4 regions of the Streptomyces sp. NPDC030222 genome follow, and region 3 is predicted to be linked to each of the others. Evidence: riboswitches for the same ligand, from Rfam matches in the RefSeq annotation. Region 3 holds a riboswitch; each other region holds the start of a gene.
What was found. A riboswitch is a leader RNA that binds a small molecule or an ion and turns the genes downstream of it on or off. The one in region 3 is predicted to bind cobalamin.
Positions count from the first base shown of each region.

Region 1: it holds a riboswitch for cobalamin, as region 3 does, so the genes downstream of both, ACZ4Z5_RS01480 (ribonucleoside-diphosphate reductase subunit alpha) here and ACZ4Z5_RS02790 (ABC transporter substrate-binding protein) in region 3, are expected to answer to the same signal.
Region 2: it holds a riboswitch for cobalamin, as region 3 does, so the genes downstream of both, ACZ4Z5_RS10850 (cobalamin biosynthesis protein) here and ACZ4Z5_RS02790 (ABC transporter substrate-binding protein) in region 3, are expected to answer to the same signal.
Region 4: it holds a riboswitch for cobalamin, as region 3 does, so the genes downstream of both, ACZ4Z5_RS07970 (energy-coupling factor ABC transporter permease) here and ACZ4Z5_RS02790 (ABC transporter substrate-binding protein) in region 3, are expected to answer to the same signal.

Region 1 is NZ_JBVICA010000001.1:344,164-349,261, forward strand. Features, by position in the region: gene ACZ4Z5_RS01470 (DUF3311 domain-containing protein) at 1-79, shown strand, start outside; gene mctP (monocarboxylate uptake permease MctP) at 76-1,704, shown strand; cobalamin riboswitch at 1,812-1,940, shown strand; gene ACZ4Z5_RS01480 (ribonucleoside-diphosphate reductase subunit alpha) at 2,076-4,439, shown strand; gene ACZ4Z5_RS01485 (ribonucleotide-diphosphate reductase subunit beta) at 4,439-5,098, shown strand, end outside.
Region 2 is NZ_JBVICA010000006.1:47,705-52,802, reverse strand. Features, by position in the region: gene ACZ4Z5_RS10860 (putative cobaltochelatase) at 1-45, opposite strand, end outside; gene ACZ4Z5_RS10855 (cobyric acid synthase) at 218-1,729, opposite strand; gene ACZ4Z5_RS10850 (cobalamin biosynthesis protein) at 1,884-2,840, opposite strand; cobalamin riboswitch at 2,968-3,098, opposite strand; gene ACZ4Z5_RS10845 (hypothetical protein) at 3,245-3,463, opposite strand; gene ACZ4Z5_RS10840 (inorganic phosphate transporter) at 3,476-4,714, opposite strand.
Region 3 is NZ_JBVICA010000002.1:39,163-44,260, reverse strand. Features, by position in the region: gene ACZ4Z5_RS02795 (FecCD family ABC transporter permease) at 1-407, opposite strand, end outside; gene ACZ4Z5_RS02790 (ABC transporter substrate-binding protein) at 416-1,651, opposite strand; cobalamin riboswitch at 1,889-2,065, opposite strand; gene ACZ4Z5_RS02785 (bifunctional polysaccharide deacetylase/glycosyltransferase family 2 protein) at 2,458-4,458, opposite strand.
Region 4 is NZ_JBVICA010000004.1:227,302-232,399, reverse strand. Features, by position in the region: gene ACZ4Z5_RS07985 (energy-coupling factor ABC transporter ATP-binding protein) at 1-576, opposite strand, end outside; gene cbiQ (cobalt ECF transporter T component CbiQ) at 573-1,322, opposite strand; gene ACZ4Z5_RS07975 (energy-coupling factor ABC transporter substrate-binding protein) at 1,329-1,751, opposite strand; gene ACZ4Z5_RS07970 (energy-coupling factor ABC transporter permease) at 1,748-2,452, opposite strand; cobalamin riboswitch at 2,483-2,711, opposite strand; gene ACZ4Z5_RS07965 (hypothetical protein) at 2,866-3,069, shown strand; gene ACZ4Z5_RS07960 (CBS domain-containing protein) at 3,390-3,809, opposite strand; gene ACZ4Z5_RS07955 (acyl-CoA dehydrogenase family protein) at 4,043-5,098, shown strand, end outside.

The sequences.
Region 1 (5,098 bases), on a different contig from region 3:
CGCGCTCACCATGGTCGCGTACAAGCTGTGGCGCCACGACGAGCGGACGCGCACCGCAAAGGGGGGTGCGACGGAATGAAGGACGGTGTGAACGGAGTCGCCCTCGGCGTCTTCGTCTTCTTCTTCCTGGCCGTCACGGTCCTGGGTTTCCTCGCCGCGCGCTGGCGCAAGGCGGAGAACGAGCACAGCCTCGACGAATGGGGGCTCGGCGGCCGGTCCTTCGGCACCTGGATCACCTGGTTCCTGCTGGGCGGCGACCTCTACACGGCGTACACCTTCGTCGCCGTCCCGGCCGCCGTGTACGCGGCGGGCGCCGCCGGCTTCTTCGCCGTGCCCTACACGATCCTGGTGTACCCGCTGATCTTCATGTTCCTGCCGCGCCTGTGGTCGGTGTCCCACCGGCACGGCTACGTCACCACCTCCGACTTCGTCCGCGGCCGCTTCGGTTCCCGGGGCCTGTCGCTGGCGGTCGCCCTCACCGGCATCCTCGCCACCATGCCGTACATCGCGCTCCAGCTCGTCGGCATCCAGGCGGTGCTGGACGTGATGGGCGTGGGCGGCGGCGAGAACACCAACTGGTTCGTCAAGGACCTGCCGCTGCTCATCGCCTTCGGCGTGCTGGCCGCGTACACCTACTCGTCGGGGCTGCGGGCACCCGCACTGATCGCGTTCGTCAAGGACGCCCTGATCTACATCGTGATCGCGGTGGCCATCATCTACATCCCGATCAAACTGGGCGGATTCGACACGGTCTTCGCCAAGGCGGGAGAAGCCTTCGCGCAGACCAACCCGGCGACCGGCAAACCGCGCGGCGCCCTGGTGCCCGGCGAGGCGTCCCAGTGGGCCTACGCCACGCTCGCGCTCGGCTCGGCCCTCGCGCTGTTCATGTACCCGCACTCGATCACGGCCACCCTGTCCTCGCGCAGCCGCAACGTGATCCGCCGCAACACCACCATCCTTCCGCTCTACTCGCTGATGCTGGGCCTCCTGGCCATACTCGGCTTCATGGCGATCGCCGCCGGGGTGAAGGTGACCAACGGTCAGCTCGCCATCCCCCAGCTGTTCGAGAACATGTTCCCCGACTGGTTCGCGGGGGTGGCCTTCGCGGCCATCGGCATCGGCGCACTGGTGCCGGCGGCCATCATGTCCATCGCCGCGGCCAACCTCTTCACCCGGAACATCTACAAGGACTTCCTCCGGCCGGACGCCACCCCGGCACAGGAGACCAAGGTCTCCAAGCTGGTGTCACTGCTGGTGAAGGTCGGCGCGCTGGTCTTCGTGCTCACCATGGACAAGACAGTCGCCATCAACTTCCAGCTGCTGGGCGGCATCTGGATCCTCCAGACGTTCCCGGCCCTGGTCGGCGGCCTGTTCACGCGCTGGTTCCACCGCTGGGCGCTGCTCGCGGGCTGGGCGGCCGGCATGGTCTACGGCACCTGGGCCGCGTACGGCGTCGCCAGCCCGACGCAGAAGCACTTCGGCGGATCGTCCGACGTCATCCCCGGCATCGGTGAGATCGGCTACATCGGTCTGACCGCCTTCGTCCTGAACGTGGCCGTGGTCGTGGTCCTCACCCTCGTCCTGCGTGCGGTGAAGGCCCCGGACGGCGTCGACGAGACCTCCCCGTCCGACTACACGGCCGACGCCGGGGACCCGGGCGTCCAGGCCGAACTGCCGCCCGCCACAGCCGGCGCCGCCCACTGAAAGGCCCCTTCTCCCCCAAGGGCCGCCCCGTACCAAAGGGGCGGCCCTCGGGCGTTTCCACCCACTCACGACACTAGATGTGGGGCATGATTCAGCGAGCCGCCCCCACATGTATGCTCATCCTCGCTGTCCCGCAGGGGAATCCGGTGCGAATCCGGAACTGTCCCGCAACGGTGTGATCGGTGTGCCTTTGCGCAACCCCGAGTCCGAAGACCTGCCGACAGCGCACCCGGACCGTCCGGCCCGGGTGTCCAAGACGTCCGGGCCTCGCGGAGTGGGCCGGTGGACGCGGCGCGTCGGCTCCAGCCCCCGCACGCCCGCATGCCCCCGCCCTCCCGACGGCCCCGAGCCGAGCGAGGGAGAGCACCCCCGTGACCATCGCGCCCGCAGATCCGGCATCAGCGACGGAGAACGACGGCCCCGGGACCGCACTGCTGCGGACCCTGACCGACCTCACCGCCGATCTGCCCGACGCCGACCCCGGCCGGGTCGCCGCTGCCGCACTGCGGGGCCGGCAGCCCGGCTCGGACGAGGCCGAACTGCGCGGGCTGGCCACGGAAGCGGCCGCCGGACTCATCTCCGAGGACCCGGCGTACTCCCGGCTCGCCGCCCGGCTGCTCACCGTCACCATCGCCGAGGAAGCCGCGTCGCAGGGCGTCCGGACCTTCTCCGAGTCCGTCGCCGTCGGCCACCGCGAGGGCCTGATCGCCGACCGCACCGCCGAGTTCGCCCGGACCCACGCGGCCCGGCTGGACGCCCTGATCGACCCGGCGGCCGACGACCGCTTCGGCTACTTCGGCCTGCGGACGCTGCACAGCCGCTACCTGCTCCGGCACCCGATCACCCGCCAGGTCGTCGAGACCCCGCAGCACTTCATGCTGCGGGTCGCCTCCGGCCTCGCCGAGGGCACGACGACCCGCTCGGTCGACGAGGTCGCCGCGCTCTACGGACTGATGAGCCGGCTCGACTACCTGCCGTCCTCGCCGACCCTGTTCAACTCCGGCACCCGGCACCCGCAGATGTCGTCCTGCTACCTGCTCGACTCCCCGCTGGACGAGCTGGACTCGATCTACGACCGCTACCACCAGGTGGCGCGGCTGTCGAAGCACGCCGGCGGCATCGGACTGTCCTACTCCCGCATCCGCTCCCGCGGTTCGCTGATCCGCGGCACCAACGGCCACTCCAACGGCATCGTCCCCTTCCTGCGCACCCTCGACTCCTCCGTCGCGGCCGTCAACCAGGGCGGCCGGCGCAAGGGCGCGGCCTGCGTCTACCTGGAGACCTGGCACGCGGACATCGAGGAGTTCCTGGAGCTGCGCGACAACACGGGCGAGGAGGCCCGGCGCACCCACAACCTCAACCTCGCGCACTGGATCCCGGACGAGTTCATGCGCCGGGTCCAGGACGACGCAGACTGGTCGCTGTTCTCCCCCGCCGACGTGCCGGAGCTGGTCGACCTGTGGGGCGAGGACTTCGACGCCGCGTACCGCAGGGCCGAGGCGGCGGGGCTGGCCCGGAAGACCATCCCGGCACGTGATCTGTACGGCCGGATGATGCGGACCCTCGCCCAGACCGGCAACGGCTGGATGACCTTCAAGGACGCCTCGAACCGCACGGCCAACCAGACCGCCGAGCCGGGCGCCGTCGTGCACTCCTCGAACCTGTGCACCGAGATCCTGGAGGTCACGGACGACGGCGAGACCGCCGTCTGCAACCTCGGCTCGGTGAACCTCGGCGCGTTCGTCACCGACGGGGACCTGGACTGGGAGCGGCTGGACGCCACCGTGCGCACCGCCGTGACCTTCCTCGACCGGGTGGTCGACATCAACTTCTACCCGACCGAGCAGGCCGGCCGGTCCAACGCCAAGTGGCGCCCGGTGGGCCTGGGCGCGATGGGCCTGCAGGACGTGCTCTTCAAGCTGCGGCTGCCCTTCGACTCCGCTGAGGCGAAGGCGCTGTCCACGAGGATCGCCGAGCGGATCATGCTCGCGGCCTACGAGGCGTCCGCCGACCTCGCCGAGCGCCACGGGCCGCTGCCCGCCTGGGAGAAGACCCGCACCGCCCGCGGGGTGCTGCACCCGGACCACTACGACGTGGAGCTGCACTGGCCCGAGCGGTGGGCCGCCCTGCGGGAGCGTATCGCCGCGACCGGCATGCGCAATTCGCTGCTCCTCGCCATCGCGCCCACGGCCACCATCGCGTCCATCGCCGGCGTGTACGAGTGCATCGAGCCGCAGGTGTCCAACCTGTTCAAGCGCGAGACCCTGTCGGGCGAGTTCCTCCAGGTCAACTCGTACCTCGTCGACGACCTGAAGAAGCTGGGCGTGTGGGACGCGCAGACCCGGGAGGCGCTGCGCGACTCCAGCGGCTCGGTGCAGGGCCTGAAGTGGATCCCGGAGGACGTGCGGGCGCTGTACCGCACCGCCTGGGAGATCCCGCAGCGCGGACTGATCGACATGGCGGCGGCCCGTACGCCGTTCCTGGACCAGTCGCAGTCGCTGAACCTGTTCATGGAGACGCCCACCATCGGCAAGCTCAGCTCGATGTACGCGTACGCCTGGAAGCAGGGCCTGAAGACGACCTACTACCTGCGGTCCCGCCCGGCGACCCGTATCGCCCGCGCCGCCGGTGCGCCCGCGGCGACCGCGACCATTCCCGTCCAGCAGGCCGCCCCCGACGCGGACGCGGTCGCCTGCTCCCTTGAGAACCCCGAGTCCTGCGAGGCCTGCCAGTGATGCGTGACCAGAACCTGCTCGACCCGGGCTTCGAGCTGACCCTCCGCCCGATGCGCTACCCCGACTTCTACGAGCGCTACCGGGACGCCATCAAGAACACCTGGACCGTGGAGGAGGTCGACCTCCACTCGGACGTGGCCGACCTCGCCAAGCTCTCCGCGGGCGAGCGCCATATGATCAGCCGTCTGGTGGCGTTCTTCGCGACCGGCGACTCGATCGTGGCCAACAACCTGGTGCTGACGCTCTACAAGCACATCAACTCCCCCGAGGCGCGGCTGTACCTGTCGCGGCAGCTCTTCGAGGAGGCCGTGCACGTCCAGTTCTATCTGACGCTGCTGGACACGTACCTCCCCGACCCCGAGGACCGGGCCGCCGCGTTCGCGGCCGTGGAGAACATCCCGTCCATCCGGGAGAAGGCACAGTTCTGCTTCAAGTGGATGGACTCGGTGGAGTCCATCGACCGGCTGGAGACCCAGGCCGACCGCCGCCGCTTCCTGCTGAATCTGATCTGCTTCGCGGCCTGCATCGAGGGTCTGTTCTTCTACGGCGCGTTCGCCTACGTGTACTGGTTCCGGTCGCGCGGCCTGCTGCACGGCCTGGCCACCGGCACCAACTGGGTGTTCCGGGACGAGACGATGCACATGAACTTCGCCTTCGAG
Region 2 (5,098 bases), on a different contig from region 3:
GTCGTCCATGCCGACGACGGCGGAGAAGGGATACCGGGTGCTCATACGGCGATCACTCCTTCGAGTGGTTTCCATCCGGGTTCGGAGGAGTGGAGTCGGCTGTGCTGCGTGCTGATGTCCTGCTTCCCGCACCGGCGGGGGCGGCTCGCTCCTTCACGAGCATTCGATCGAGCTCCTGCTCTGCTCCCCGCCCGTGCGGGGACGGCCCGGTCCCCGCTCACGGCGCCCCCGGCGGTACGAACGGCAGCCCCGAGGGCGGCCCCGACTCGATGAGCTTCATCAGCCCGTCCGTGTCCGCGTGTTCCTCGATCAGGTCGCCTAGGCGGTCGAGCTGTTCCTCGCGGAGTACGCCGAAGCTCGTGTCCGGTGCGGGCACGAAGCGGCGGCCGGCCGCCCGCGCCACCTCGCGCAGGAACGCGCGCCGGAAGCCGTCGCTCTCCAGCGAGCCGTGCCAGTGGGTGCCCCAGACCGAGCCGACCCGGCAGCCGTCCAGGAACGGCTCGCCGCCCAGCACCTCGGCGACCCCGTGGTGGATCTCGTAGCCCTCGACGGACTCGCCGAGCGCCCGGCCGGCCGGGCGGGCGAGCGTCTTCTCCGCCGCGAACCGGACCCGTACGGGCAGCAGGCCGATCCCCTCGACCTCGCCGGCCCGGGACTCGACGTCGTCGTGGATGTGCGTGCCGAGCGACTGGAAGCCGCCGCAGATGCCCAGCACCGGGCGGCCCTCGGCGGCCCGCCTCGCCAGCGCGTCCGCGAGGCCGCGCTCGCGCAGCCAGGCGAGCGCCTTGACCGTGCCGCGGGTGCCGGGGACGACGGCCAGATCGGCATCGGCCAGTTCCTCCGGGCGGTCCACGAAGCGCACCACGACGCCCGGTTCGGCGGCGAGCGCGTCGACGTCCGTGAAGTTGGACATCAGCGGGACCGCACAGACGGCGACCCGCAGGACGTCCTCGCCGTGCGGGGGCGCGACCGCCGACTCGCGGACCGTGCCGCGCAGGGAGACCCGCAGCCCGTCCTCCTCGTCGATGCCGAGCCCGTGCCGGTACGGCAGCACGCCGTAGGTGCGTCGGCCGGTCAGCCCGTGGAGCATGTCGAGGCCCGGCTCCAGCAGGGACACGTCCCCGCGGAACTTGTTGACGAGGTAGCCGGCGACCAGTTCCTGGTCCTCGGGGCTCAGCAGCGCGGTCGTGCCGAAGAAGGAGGCGAAGACCCCGCCGCGGTCGATGTCGCCGACCACGATCACGGGCAGCCGTGCCGCCCGTGCGATGCCCATGTTGACGATGTCCGTGCGCCGCAGATTGATCTCGGCGGGACTGCCCGCGCCCTCGCAGATCACGGCGTCATACGTGCCCCGCAGCTCGGCCAGGCAGTCCAGCACCGTGCCGAGGAGGGCCTGCTGACGGCCCCCGTGGTAGCCACGGGCGCTCATCTCGCCCACCGGCTTGCCCATCAGCACCACCTGGCTGCTGCGGTCGCCGCCGGGCTTGAGCAGCACGGGGTTCATCAGCGCGCTCGGTTCGACCCGGGCGGCCTGCGCCTGCATGGCCTGCGCCCGCCCGATCTCGGCGCCCTCCCGTGTGACGAAGGAGTTCAGCGACATGTTCTGCGCCTTGAACGGAGCGACGTTCACTCCCTGGCGGACCAGCCAGCGGCAGATACCGGCCGACACCACGCTCTTCCCGGCGTCCGACGTCGTGCCGGCGACCAGGAGTCCTCCACCGCCGCTCATGCGGTCTCCCTTTCCCTTTCCGTGGTGGTACGGGGCTTCTCCGAAGGCGTACGGGGTTTCTCCGTGGCCGTGCGGGGCTTCCTCGTGGGCGTCCGGGGCTTCGTGGCCGTTCGGGCCGCAGGCCGTCGCCCGTCCGCCGCCGTCCGTGTCTCCGTCATCGCCGCCCCCGGCGGGTGCGCAGGGCACCGGCTGCGAGCCGGGCGGTGACGCAGGTGGCCAGGGTGAGGGCCGTCACCCGGCGGGAGAGCCGGACCGCGCGGTCGATGTCGGCGAGTGCGACCGGGCGGCCGGTCGCGTTGAGCACCGGACGGTGCTCGACGCGACCGCCGTACGCGAGCGTGCCGCCGAGGCGGACGCCCAGGGCGCCGGCGAAGGCGGCCTCGACTGGACCGGCGTTGGGGCTGGGGTGCCGTGCGGCGTCCGCGCGCCATGCCCGCAGGGCTCCGCGCGGATTGCCCCCCGCGACCGTGGCGAGGGCCGCGGTGAGCCGGGCGCCGGGCCATCCGGCCATGTCGTCGAGACGGGCGGAGGCCCACCCGAACCTGCGGTGGCGGGGCGACTTGTGGCCCACCATGGCGTCGAGGGTGTTGATGGCCCGGAATCCGACGAGGCCCGGCACCCCTCCGAGGGCGCCCCAGACCAGTGCGCCCACCACGGCGTCCGAGGTGTTCTCGGCGACGGACTCGACGACCGCGCGGGCGATGCCCGGCGCGTCGAGGGCGTGCGGGTCGCGTCCGCACAGATGGGGGAGGCGTTCCCGGGCGGCCTCGGTGTCCCCGGCGGCGAGCGCTCCGGCGATCGTGCGGGCCTCCCGGCCGAGCGTGGTGCCGCCGACGACGGACCAGGTGGCGGCCGCGGTCAGCGCGACGCGGGCGAGGGGACGGCGGCGGACGGCGTGTGCGGCCAGTGCGGCGGCACCCACCGCGCCCCCGGCGCACACCACGGCGTGGAGGGCGCCCCAGCCGCGGTGGTCGCGCCACAGGGCCCGTTCGACGGCCGCGGCGGCCCGTCCGAAACCGGCGACGGGGTGTCCGCGGCGCGGGTCACCGAGCAGCAGGTCTCCCGCCATTCCGGCGGCGGCGCCGTATGCGAAGAGGTGATCGGCATGCATTCGGTCAGCCCGCCGACACACCTCGGAGGGGTCCCGGTCGCGGTGCGGTGCTCGGCGGCGGCATGGCGCGCATGGCGGTGTGTCCTCACTCAGGGTCCGCGCCCTGGATCGACGTGACCGGCGGCGAGAGTCTCCTGGCTCCCGGATCCGCGATTCCCCCGGCCTTCCAGTCCGCGTGCGCGAACCGTGACGTCCGGTGTGGGGGAGCGCTCCCCGGTGACAGTGGCGGGACCGCGCCGGATTCTCACCGGCTTCCTCTTCTGCCGCCGTACATGGCCCGGGCAGTCCACCACGCCCCGCGAACAGCAGTCAACTTGCCCTTTGACCTGCGGGGGAGTGCCGGGCACGGCAGCGCCCCACGAGCGGAATGCCGCTCGCGGGGCGCGATACAGAGCCTGTGTGTCCTACGACACGATCAGGTAGATGCCGAAGCTCACGGCCGCCGCGCACAGCGCGAACGAGAGGTACGCACCGGTCCGCTTCAGGGCCATGGAGCCGGAACCGGAACCCTCCGCGGGCTTCGACATACCGACGATGCCCAGGGTGAACAGGCTCACCAGGACGACGGTGACCATCAGGCTGACTCCGAAGACGGAGCCGAGAGCTGCCCAGTCGATCTTCATGCTTCTCGTTCCTTACACCGCTGCGGGCTGCGGGGGCTCGGGGGCGGCGGACGTGGCCGGGGCCGGGATGGTGGCCTTGAGGTCGCCGACGGGAGGCGGGGTGACGGCCGCGATCGCGGTGGTCACCACGCCCGCGGGCTCGGCCGTCTCGTCGACCTCGTTGACGTTGCTGTGGTCGACGACCTGGCGGCGGGAAACGACCCAGATCGCCACGCAGGACCCGATGAGCAGGGCCACGACGGTGCCGACGCCCCAGCTGCCCTGCCGGGCCACGAACTCGGACGCGGCGGCGACCAGTCCGGCGGCCGGGAGCGTCAGACCCCAGGCGACGAACATGCGGGTCGCGGTGGACCAGCGGACCACACCGCCCTTGCGGCCGAGGCCGGCACCCATGACCGCGCCGGAGCACGAGTGGGTGGTCGACAGGGAGAAGCCGAGGTTGGAGGAGGCCAGGATGACGCTGGCGGCGCTGCTCTGGGCGGCGAAGCCCTGCTGCGGCTGGAGGTCGGTGAGGCCCTTGCCCATGGTGCGGATGATGCGCCAGCCGCCGAGGTACGTGCCGAGGGCGATGGCCGTGCCGGCCGAGACGATGACCCACATCGGGGGGTTGGAGCCGGGGGCGAGGACGCCGCCGGTGACCAGGGCGAGGGTGATGATGCCCATCGTCTTCTGGGCGTCGTTGGTGCCGTGGGCGAGCGAGACCAGGCCGGCGGAGGCGATCTGGCCGGTGCGGTAGCCCTTCGCGGTGGACTTCTCGTCGGCGTTCTTGCCGATCATGTACGTCATGCGGGTCGCGAGCATCGCTCCGATGCCGGCGACGAGGGGGGCGGCGATCGCCGGGATGAGCACCTTGGTCACGACGACTCCGCCGTTGACACCGCTGATGCCGACGGACGCGATGGTTGCGCCGATCAGACCGCCCATCAGGGCGTGCGAGGAGCTGGACGGCAGTCCGACCAGCCAGGTCAGCAGGTTCCAGAGGATCGCGCCGACGAGGGCGGCGAAGATGACCTCGGGGCGTATGCCTTCCTCATTGACCAGTCCGCTGGAGATCGTCTTGGCGACCTCCACGGACAGGAAAGCGCCGATGAGGTTGAGCACGGCGGACATGGCCACCGCGGTCTTGGGCTTGAGGGCACCGGTCGAGATGGTGGTCGCCATCGCGTTGGCGGTGTCGTGGAAACCGTTCGTGAAATCGAACACTAGAGCTGTCACAACCACTATCGCGAGCAGCAAAGTGATGTGTTCCATTTACCCAGGCAATCGTTTGGTGTCAGTGGCTGGTTGAACCTAGGAAACCTGGATGAACGGAAGGTGAACGCGATCGGGCCCGGCGGTGTCGCAGGTCGCCGGTGCGTGGGGTGGATTGCGGCTGTATCGCTCCGGATCGGCTCGGAGGAGCGGATTCCACGGCTTTGCCCGACGTCTTCACTCGAACAAGTGACCCACCCGAAGAGACCTTTGTCACTCGGAAGGGTTACCACCCGCTCTGTGCTGCCACGACGTCGAATGACGCCCCGGCGGAGGGGTGCGGCCGGGCGGTCGGGCATGCCGCGTCGGCGGCGGAAGGCGGTCCCGTACCGGGGGTCGGCGCTCCGGTCGGGCGGCCCGGGCGGGGGTACGGTGTGACGGAGG
Region 3 (5,098 bases):
GCGGCGACACCCATGCTCGCGCCCGAGCTCACCCCGAGGGAGAACGGGTCGGCCAGCGCATTGCGGAACAGGGTCTGCATCTGCACGCCCGCCACCGCGAGGGCGGCACCGACGACGGTGGCGGTCAGCGCACGCGGCAGCCGGACCTGCTCGACGATCACGGTCCATCGCGGGTCGTCGGCGGTGCCGCCGAACAGGATCCGCACCACCTCCGCGACCGGCACCCGGTGGGAGCCGGTCGCGATGGTGAGGACGAACAGCGCGGCGGCACCGGCTGCGAGGGCGAGGACGACGGCGAGGCGCCGCCGCCTCGGCCGTACCGCCCGCGGGGCGTCCGGAGCGTCCGGAGCCTTCGGGGTCTTCGAGTTCTTCGAGGTCTTCGGGGTGGAGGCCGACGCGGTTGTCATGTGCGTCGTCACGCCTTGGGCACCGGTCGGTGGAAGGTGAAGGAGTGGCCCTTCGCCTGGTCCGGGTGCATCAGCGCGAAGAGGTCGGCGAGGACCAGGTCCGGGCGCAACACACCGCGCTCGAAGTAGTCGTTGCCGCCGCCGGGGCCGAGCGCCTTCGTGTTCGTCCAGACCGCGCCGCCGGAGAGGGCCTTCAACTGCCCGTACCGGCTGTCGGCCTTCACGGCGTCGGCGGTGGACTTCCACTGCTGGTCGGCGATCCAGACCGGGGCCTCGCCGCCCTTGGCGTACACCGCCTCGAAGTTCAGCTGCACGTTGCCGGTGCCCGCCTCACCGGCCCAGGGGTAGGTGCCGCCCGCGTCCTTGATCAGCCGGGCGGCGTAGCTGCCGCCGGCGGGCATGTACCAGGTGCCCTGGTACATCGTGCCGGGCAGCACTTCGACGGGCTTGCCGGCCTTGACCGCCTGCGCTCCCTTCTCGGCGACCTTCCGGTAGTCGCTCTCGATGGTGTCGAACACCTCGCCGGCGCGCTTCTCGGCTCCTGTGAGTGCGGCCATCGCCTTGACCCACTCGGCGCGTCCGAGCGGACTGGGCTCCAGCCACTCCGCGTTGGCGACGACGGCGATGCCGGCCTGGCGGAGCTTGGGGTATTGCGGGTCGTCGGTGCCCTGGGTCATCAGCACGTCGGGCTTGGCGCCGATGACCGTCTCGGCGTTGAGGGTGCGGTCCTTGGCGTACTCGGTGACCTTGCCGGCTTTCACCCGCTCGATCACCTGGGCGGAGGAGATGTTCGCGGCGCTCGCCACTCCGGTCAGCACGTCGAGGGTGCCGGTCTCGGTGAGCAGCGGCAGGTGGGTGGTGGAGGCGGAGTACAGGCTCTTGACGGGAACGGTGACCTGCTGCGCGGTCGCCAGCTCACCGGTCAACTCGGGCTTCGGTGCACCGCACTTGACCAGCACGTACGACTCGGGCTTCCCCTTGGGGAAGGGCTCGTCGACGGTGAGGACCTGGTAGCTCTTCTCGTACCGGAGCGTGAAGTTCTCGGCGTGCTTCACCGTCGACTTGACCGGGAAGTAGTCCTTGGCCGGGTCGAAGTCCTTGATGCAGCCGTCCCCGTAGGCCTGGGCCCCGGCGTCGGCGGGCGGGCTGGAGTCGCCGCCGCACGCGGTGACGGTGAGGGCGACGGAGAGAAGGACCGCCGCGGCGGCCTGACGGCGTCCGGGCATGACGGATCGTACGGTCAAGGTGACTCCTGGTGGCGTGCGTGGGCAGCGCGCATCGGCATCCTGGGGCGCGCGATGCGGTGTGTACGGAAAGGAATCCGCGGAGGGGGCGTCAGGACCTGGAGACGAGCCTGGGGGAACGGGCCGGTGCGGCCGGCCGGGCAGGCCGGACCTGACGGGTCACGGGCGGCGCGAAGCCGCCACACATACGCAGGCACACGAGTGCCACCGCCTCTCCCGGGGAAATCCGCCCCGTCCATCGAGGTGCGACGGCGTGAGTCTCCTGACTCGGGATCGACGCTTCTCCGGCCTTCCCACCCCGGACGGGGCGGTGGCCATGGCGGAGTCGCTCCCCCTACACAGTGGCGGTACCGTGCCGGAATCCCACCGGCTTCCTCGTTCCGCCGTCGCTTGTCGGACGGAAGCATGGCAGAACCGGCCACGGCCGCGCCAGACCCCCATGGGCGCGGCCGGCCACGGCGGACGGTCGTCGGCCGGGGAGTGGGTGAGTCCGGAGCGTCCGGCTGGGGCATGCACGGCGCATGCCCCAGCCGTCGGGAGCGGTCGGTTGCGCCGGGCTTTCGCGGGCCGTGGCCGACCGAGGCCGACCGCCCTCGGCGACCTCCTGGCAGCCGGGTACGCGGGTCGCCGATGGTGATCCGGCTCTCCTTGCGGCACTTGCGCACTCGCCGGCGAACACTGACGGTTCGGCTTCAGGGACGGATCCGGCACGGGGCCGGCAGACCGGTCCGGACAACGCAGCAGGCCCAGGTAGTCGACCTGGGCCTGCTCTCGAGAGCGGATGACGGGGATCGAACCCGCCTTCCCTATCCGGCGGCCCGCTCCAGGGTCTCCGCCGCCGTGCCCGTCCGCTGCATCCGGTGCCACCGCAACCGGCTGCCGAGCAACGCGGTCACCACGGACTGGACGACGACCAGGTACATGAGCTGGCGGTACAGGAAGATCTGCAGCGGCAGCGTCCACAGCGGCTCGAATCTCTCCCTGTCGAGCCGCAGCGCGTACACCGCCGTCGCGACCTGGACCGCGGTGAAGCCCAGCCAGACGCCGGCCGCTTGTCCCGCGTCCTGGAAAAGCAGTCCGTACACGGCGAAGACGTCGACGAGCGGGGCGAGCAGCGGCAGCACGGTCTGGAAGAGCAGCAGGTACGTCAGGCCGCGGCGGCCGAGCTTGCCGGACTGGCCGCGTTCGACGACGGCCCGGCGGTGCTTCCACATCGCCTGGAGGGTGCCGTAGCACCACCGGTAGCGCTGCTTCCACAGCTGACTGACGGTGGACGGCGCCTCGGTCCAGGCGATCGCCGACTCCTCGTAGACGACCCGCCAGCCGTCCCGGCACAGGGCCATGGTCAGGTCGGTGTCCTCCGCGAGGGTGTCCTCGCTGACGCCGCCGACCGCGGCGAGCGCGTCCCGGCGGAACGCGCCGATCGCACCGGGCACGGTGGGCATGCACTCCAGGACGTCGTACATTCGGCGGTCGAGGTTGAAGCCGATGACGTACTCGAGATGCTGCCACCGGCCGAGGACGCCGGTCCGGTTGCCGACCTTGGTGTTGCCGCTGACCGCGCCGACCCGCGGATCGGCGAGCGGCTGGATGAGCCGTTCGACGGCGTCGGGCTCGAAGACCGTGTCACCGTCGATCATCACGACGATGTCGAAGTACGCCCAGGACAGTCCCGTGTTGAGCGCGGCGGCCTTGCCTGCGTTGGGCTGCCGGACGACCATCACCCGCGGGTCCTCGATCGACTCGGCGATCTCGAAGGTGCGGTCGCTGGAGCCGTCGTCGACGACCACGATCTGGACATACGTGTGGGTGGAGGCCAGCAGGGAGCGGATCGTCTTCTCGATGCCGGCCTCCTCGTTGTACGCCGGCACGATCACGGACACCGGATCGGTGACCGGCGGCAGCCGCGGCGCGCCGCGCCGGCGGCGGGCCCGGACCCGGCGTACGTGGAGCCGCGCGACGCCGAACAGCATGACCAGCCGTACGGCGGTGATGACGCCGGCGACGACGAGCAGCCAGGTCATCCCGTCGGCGAAACCGCGCGAGACCTTCTGGGCGAGGACGAACGCAGCTCCCGTCCACTCGGCGGCGGGGGACACGCTGTACGTGGTGTCGGGGAGGCCGACGGCGGCGCCGACGGTCGTGTACTCGGTGCCGCCGCCCTCGGCGAGGAGCCGCTCGGTCTGCCGCACGGCCTCGGGCGAGCCGGTGTACTGCCGTACGGAGGCGTCGTCGGCGGCGACGATCAGGTAGCCGGACTCGGCAGCGCGCCCGGCGGCCTCCCACTGGCTCGCGCAGAGTTTGCTCACTTCCCCGGTGTGCGGCAGGCGGAGCAGCCGGGTGCCGGTCCCGGCGGTGCCGGCGAGCGCGTTCTGGGCGAAGGAGAGCTCCAGGCCGGCGCGGGTGCCGGAGACCTGACCGAGGTCGGCATCGGTGTACGTGTGCGAGCCGAGCTCGTGCCCTTCGGCGACGATCCGGCGCAGCAGCTCGGGGTGTTCGGCGGCGGCGCTTCCGGTGACGAAGAAGGTGGCCTTGACGCCCTTGGCCTTGAGGACGTCGAGCAGGCGGGGGGTCCAGCCGGGGCCGGGGCCGCCGTCGTAGGTGAGGGCCACGGTACCGGGGCGGGGCGTGGCGCTGTGGACGCCGGTGTCGTCGACGCGGAGGACGGGGCCGCCGTCGCGTATCTCCTTCGGCGCGACCGGACAGGAGCCGGCAGGTGCGGGGGTGGCGGTGGGGGCGACCTCGTGGCGGCCGTAGCCGGCGAAGGTCAGCGATGTCGCGGCGACGAGCAGCGTCAGGGCGAGGATGTACCAGTGGGCCCGGGGGTCACGCCGCAGGGCGTGCCGCTTGCCTCCTGCGCCTGCGGACGGCGCGGGGCCCGCGGCGCGGGGCCGGGGAGTACGGGGTTCCGGGGCGGGCGGTTCCTCGCGCGCACCGGCGTCGCGCCGATGCGGCTGTTCGTGCGGGCCGGCATGAGAGGGCGGCTGCCGATACGGCCCGGCGTGCGCCGGCGGCTGCTCGTACGGACCTGGGTGGGCTCCCTGCCCGTACGAGCCGGCCGGCGGCGGCCCGTACGGGTCGGCGTACGGCGGCTGCGCACGATACGGATCCCCGTACGCGTCGCCGTACGGCTCCGGTGGGCCCCACGGCTCATGTGGATACGTCACTTCGGCCTCTTCGTGGCTCCGGGAGCCTGACCGGCTTTGCCCGGTGCGTCCTCGGTCGCGGATCCGCCGGAGCCCCCGGAACCGCTGCCGGACGTTGGGGTCGGCCGTGCAGTCGCCGTCGGGGAGGCATTCGTCGGGGAGGCTGCCTTCGTCGGGGATGCGCTCGGGCTCGGGGCCGCGCTGGTGGGCGGGGCGCTCGCGCGGGCGGTGGGCCGCGCAGAGCCGTCGTCCTCGCCGCCGGCATCGGAGGCCGACGGCGACGGGTCGGCGATGAGTGCGG
Region 4 (5,098 bases), on a different contig from region 3:
GAGCCTCCCCAGCACGTCGAGCAGCTGCTCCTGACCGTGGGGGTCGAGTCCCGCGGTGGGCTCGTCGAGGATCAGCACCCGGGGACGCATTGCTACCGCGCCCGCGATCGCCGCACGCTTGCGCTGCCCGTACGACAGCAGGTGTGTCGGCCGGTCGCGCAGCGCGGAGATGCCCAGCGCCTCCAGTGACGCGTCGACGCGCGACCGCACTTCGGCCTCCGGGAGGCCCAGGTTCATGGGACCGAAGGACACGTCCTGGCCGACGGAGGCGGCGAACAGCTGGTCGTCCGGGTCCTGCACGACCAGTTGGACGGAGGTGCGGAGCCGGGTGAGCCCCGCGCGGTCGTAGGTCACGGGCTCGCCGTCCAGCCGCACGACGCCGGTGCCGCAGCGCAGTCCGCCGCTCAGGAGCCGCAGCAGGGTCGTCTTGCCGCTGCCGTTGTGCCCGAGCAGGACGAGCGAGCGGCCCTCCGGGATCCCGAATGTGACTCCGTGGAGGACCCGGGGACCGTCCTCGTACGCGTACCCCGCGTCGACGAGTTCCACGACGGGCTGCGCGGCGGGATCCGCGGTCATACGACGAACCTTTCGAGCGTGAGGGTGAGTGCCGCGATGCCCGTCAGCAGGGCCGCGGTGGCGGCGAGGAAGCGGCCCGAGATCCTGGCCTCGGGAACGAGGACGCGCAGCGTTCCGTCGTAGCCGCGTCCCGCGAGCCCCGTCTGGAGCCGGGAGGCCCGGTCGAAGGCGCGGACGAACGCGGTCGCGCCGAGCCCCGACAGGGCGCGCCAGGCCGCGGCGCGCGTGGTGTGGCCGAGCCGGGCCGCCTGCGCCTGCCGGATGCTGCTGATCGCGTCCAGCAGCAGGAAACCGATCCGGTACATCACGAGCGCGACGTCCACGACCGGCGCGGGCACACCGGCCCGCACCAGGCGGGGCAGCAGGTCCGAGACGGGTGTGGTGAACGCGAACAGCAGCACGCCGAGGGATGCGGCCGAGGTCCGCAGCAGCAGGTTCCCCGCGGCCTCGGGGCCGTGCGGGGCGAGCGACACGAGTCCCTCCGGACCGCCGACCCGGATGAGCAGCGGCACGGCCCCGGTGAAGCAGAAGCCGAGCGGGATGCGGAACGCCCGCCAGAGCTGCCGGGACGCCACTCCGGCCGGGCCGAGGAGCAGGGCGAGCGTCGCGACGGCGACCAGGGGCGCGCCGGGCCACGGCGGCAGTGAGATAGCGGAGACGGTGAGTCCCAGGCCCAGGCACGCCTTGTCCACGGGATGGCGGCGGCGCCAGCGACTGCTGTGCGCCGCCACGTCGATGGGCAGCACCGGGCGCTACGCCTGGGTGTCGTCGGCGCGGGCGGCTCCGGCGTCCGCCGGGACCGGTCCGTCGGCCGGGCCGGGCCGGTCCGTGGCCGGGGCGCCGTCCTCGCCGGTGCCGGCAGTCGTGGCGCGGGCCCGTGCCACGCCCTGCCTGCGGCCCTTGCGCAGACCGAAGTAGTAGGCCAGCACACCGGCGCCGAGGGCGGCTTGCAGGGCGAACAGCGCGGACTCGATCTCGCCGGACGGCGGTTCGTAGAGCGGGGTGAACCAGGGCTCGTAGCCGGGGTCGAGTTCCGCGATCGCCGATTCCGCCTGGGCGTCGGCGCCCGTGAACGGCTCCTCCTTGCCCTCGCCGAGCCCCAGGGCCAGGGGCAGCACGGCCAGGGCGGCCACGATCAGCAGCAGCAGGGCGTTGATCTTCGCGTTGCGGCTCATCGGGCCACGGCCTCCGTCGTGTCGTCGTCCTTCCGGCGCGGCGTCAGCAGCACTCCCAGCCGGGTGAGATCGGCTTTGCTGGACTGCGCGAGCAGGCGCATCACCAGTACCGTCAGCAGTCCCTCGCTGACGGCGAGCGGGATCTGCGTGACGGCGAATATGCCGCCGAACTTGGCGAGCGCGCCCAGGATTCCGCTCGCCGGGTCGGGGAAGGCGAGCGCCAGCTGGACACTCGTGACGCAGTACGTGCACAGGTCCGCGACGAACGCCCCGAAGAACACGCTCACCATCAGCGGTGTGTCGAACCTCCGCAGCAGCCGGTAGATCCCGTAGCCCGCCCAGGGACCGGCGATCGCCATCGAGAAGGCGTTGGCGCCCAGCGTGGTGAGGCCGCCGTGCGCCAGCAACAGCGCCTGGAACAGCAGGGTGATGGTGCCCAGCACCGCCATGATGGGCGGCCGGAACAGGATCGCACCCAGGCCCGTTCCGGTCGGATGGGAGCAACTGCCGGTCACGGACGGGATCTTCAGTGCGGAGAGTACGAACGTGAAGGCGCCGGAGGCTCCCAGCAGCAGTGTGCTCTCGGGATTCGCCTTCACCTCCCGGGTGAGCGTACGGACACCGTGGACGACGAAGGGGGCGGACGCGGCGCTCCAGGCGACCGCGTGCAACGGGGGCAGATAACCCTCGGCTATGTGCATGAGTCGGAAGACCCTCTCCAGCACCTCGTGGATGGACAACGCGCCCCGGCCGGTCTCCTGGCTGACGGGTCATGCCGCTCGGGCTCCGCCTTCCCGGGCCGGCCGCGGTCCTCCGCGGCGCCCCAGTGGCTTCCCCCGTTCCCCTGGGGAGTGGAGCCGAACTTCCCGATCACAGTGGCGAGGGCCGCACCGGTTCTGCACCGGTTTCCCGTTCACCAAGGCTCTGTGACCTTAGTGGTCCGGGGTGAACCGTCACAAGCGGCGCACAGGTGTGCGGATCGCCTTGCGCCGGAGATCACAACCCGGTCGTCGGCCCCCCTGTCCCTTACTGGCAAGTAGCTTCGACGTGACGGATGCGGATGGAGGCACAATGGGCCCAGAATGGTGCAAAGCCGCACGACCGAGGAGGTCGCATGAACGCTGAATCCGAGTCGAAGCGGGGACGGCTGGGCGGGATCACGCCCGACAGTCTTCTCCACACGGGTGCCAGTGACGATTGCACCGCGGAAGATCTGGTGCTCGCCTCGGGGCGTGACATCACTCCCAAGACCATGGAGTGGGCCAAGCGGCGTCTGGCCGCCGAGGGGCGCGCGGCGATCGACAAACAGCTCCCCTGATCAGCATCTTCCTCTTCACGTCAACTCTGTACGAGGTCGCGGCGCGTGCCGCCGCCCGGAGCGGGCAGACGGTACGCGCCTCGTGTTCTCCGGGCTGCCTTTCCCGCGCGGCTGATCCGGCTCGCGGTGCACCGCCGTGGTGGCGCGCCGGTGCCCGTCCCCGCTCGGCTTCGTCGCGGCCCGGCTCCGGCGGCATTCACCGGTGGTACGCGGCGGCGACGTGACGCCCGCCTCGCGGCGGAGCGCGTATGCCGGGCGCACGCACGGACCGCGAGTCGTCCTTGCCCCGGTCCTCCTCGCCCCGGTCCACCCCTTCCTCCTCACCCCGTCCCGTAGACGCCCTCCGCGAAGGCGGCGAGCTGATTGGCGGGGAGCTTTCTGACCAGGTCGGCCTCGGTGATCATGCCGACCGGCTGTCCGTTGTCCAGCACCAGCAGCCGCCGCACCCGTGCCTCGCCCATCACCCTGACCGCCTCGCCAGCGGGGGCGGCGGCGTCCACGGAGAGCGGCGGGCCCTCGGCAAGGTCCCCGGCTGTGACCTTCGCCGGATCGTGTCCCGCCGCCAGGCACTTCACCACGATGTCCCGGTCGGTCACGATCCCCGCCAGGCCGCCCGCGCTGCTCGTCACCGGCAGTGCGCCCACGTCGTGGTCGCGCATCACCTGCGCCGCGCGGTCGAGCGTCTCGGTCGCCGGAACGGTCAGCAGATCGCTCGTCATCAGGTCGCGTGCGGTGAGCATGGGGACCTCCATAGGCGGTGGGGAGGAGGGGCGCCACCGCCATGCTGTCCGGGCCGCGGTCCGTGTGCGAGCCACCCGGGCCGTACGGGTGAGCTCACGGCGCACCGTCGGGGCCGGCGTCTCCCGCCCTGCGCGAGTCTTCCGGATTCCTGCAACACGTTCTACTGTGTGCCCCGCCTCGAGCCGCGGCCACGTGCGGCCCCAGGACCGACCGCGACACTCCGGGAGGGACCGTGCACCTCGCCTACACACCCGAGCAGCAGCGGCTGCGCGCCGAGCTTCGCGCGTACTTCGCCGAGCTGGTCCCGGGCGGCAGCGCCCACGGCCACCCGGACGGCACCCGAGGCAGGGGAGCGTCCGCCGACGCGGATCCGGTCGCCCGGAAGCGGTTCTACCGGGAGACCATCCGCCGGCTCGGCGCCGACGGGCGCCTCGGCATCGGCTGGCCCGTGGAGTACGGCGGCAGCGGGATGACCCCCATCGAGCAGTTCATCTTCTTCGACGAGGCCGCCCAGGCCGGAGTGCCCCTGCCGCTGATGGCGCTGAACACCGTGGGGCCCACGATCATGCAGTACGGCACCGAGGAGCAGAAGCGGTATTTCCTGCCGAAGATCCTCTCCGGGGAGATCGACTTCGCCATCGGCTACAGCGAACCCGACGCCGGCACCGACCTGGCCTCCCTGAAGACCCGCGCGGTACGCGACGGCGACACCTACGTGGTGAACGGGCAGAAGATCTGGACCACCAACGGCGACACCGCCGACTGGGTCTGGCTGGCCGTCCGTACCGACCCGGAGGCCCCGCCGCACAAGGGCATCACCATGCTCCTCGTCCCCACCACCGATCCCGGGTACTCCTGCACCCTCATCAACACGCTGGCCTCGCACGACACCACGGCCAGCTACTACGAGAACGTCCGGGTGCCCGTCGCGCACCGCGTCGGCGAGGAGAACCAGGGCTGGCGGCTGATCACGAACCAGCTCAACCACGAGCGGGTGACCCTGGCCGCCCACGGCACCATGGCCATCCGCGCGCTCCACGACGTCCAGCGCTGGGCCGCCGACACCAAACTCGCCGACGGCCGCCGGGTAGTCGACCTCGGCTGGGTGCGCGGCCGCCTGGCCCGCACCCACGCCAGGCTCGACGCGATGAAGCTCCTCAACTGGCAGATGGTGGCAGCCGTGCAGCACGGCACCCTCACCCCCCAGGACGCCTCGGCCGTCAAGGTCTACGGTTCCGAGGCCCGACGCGACGCCTACGCCTGGCTGATGGAGATCGTCGGCGCGGCC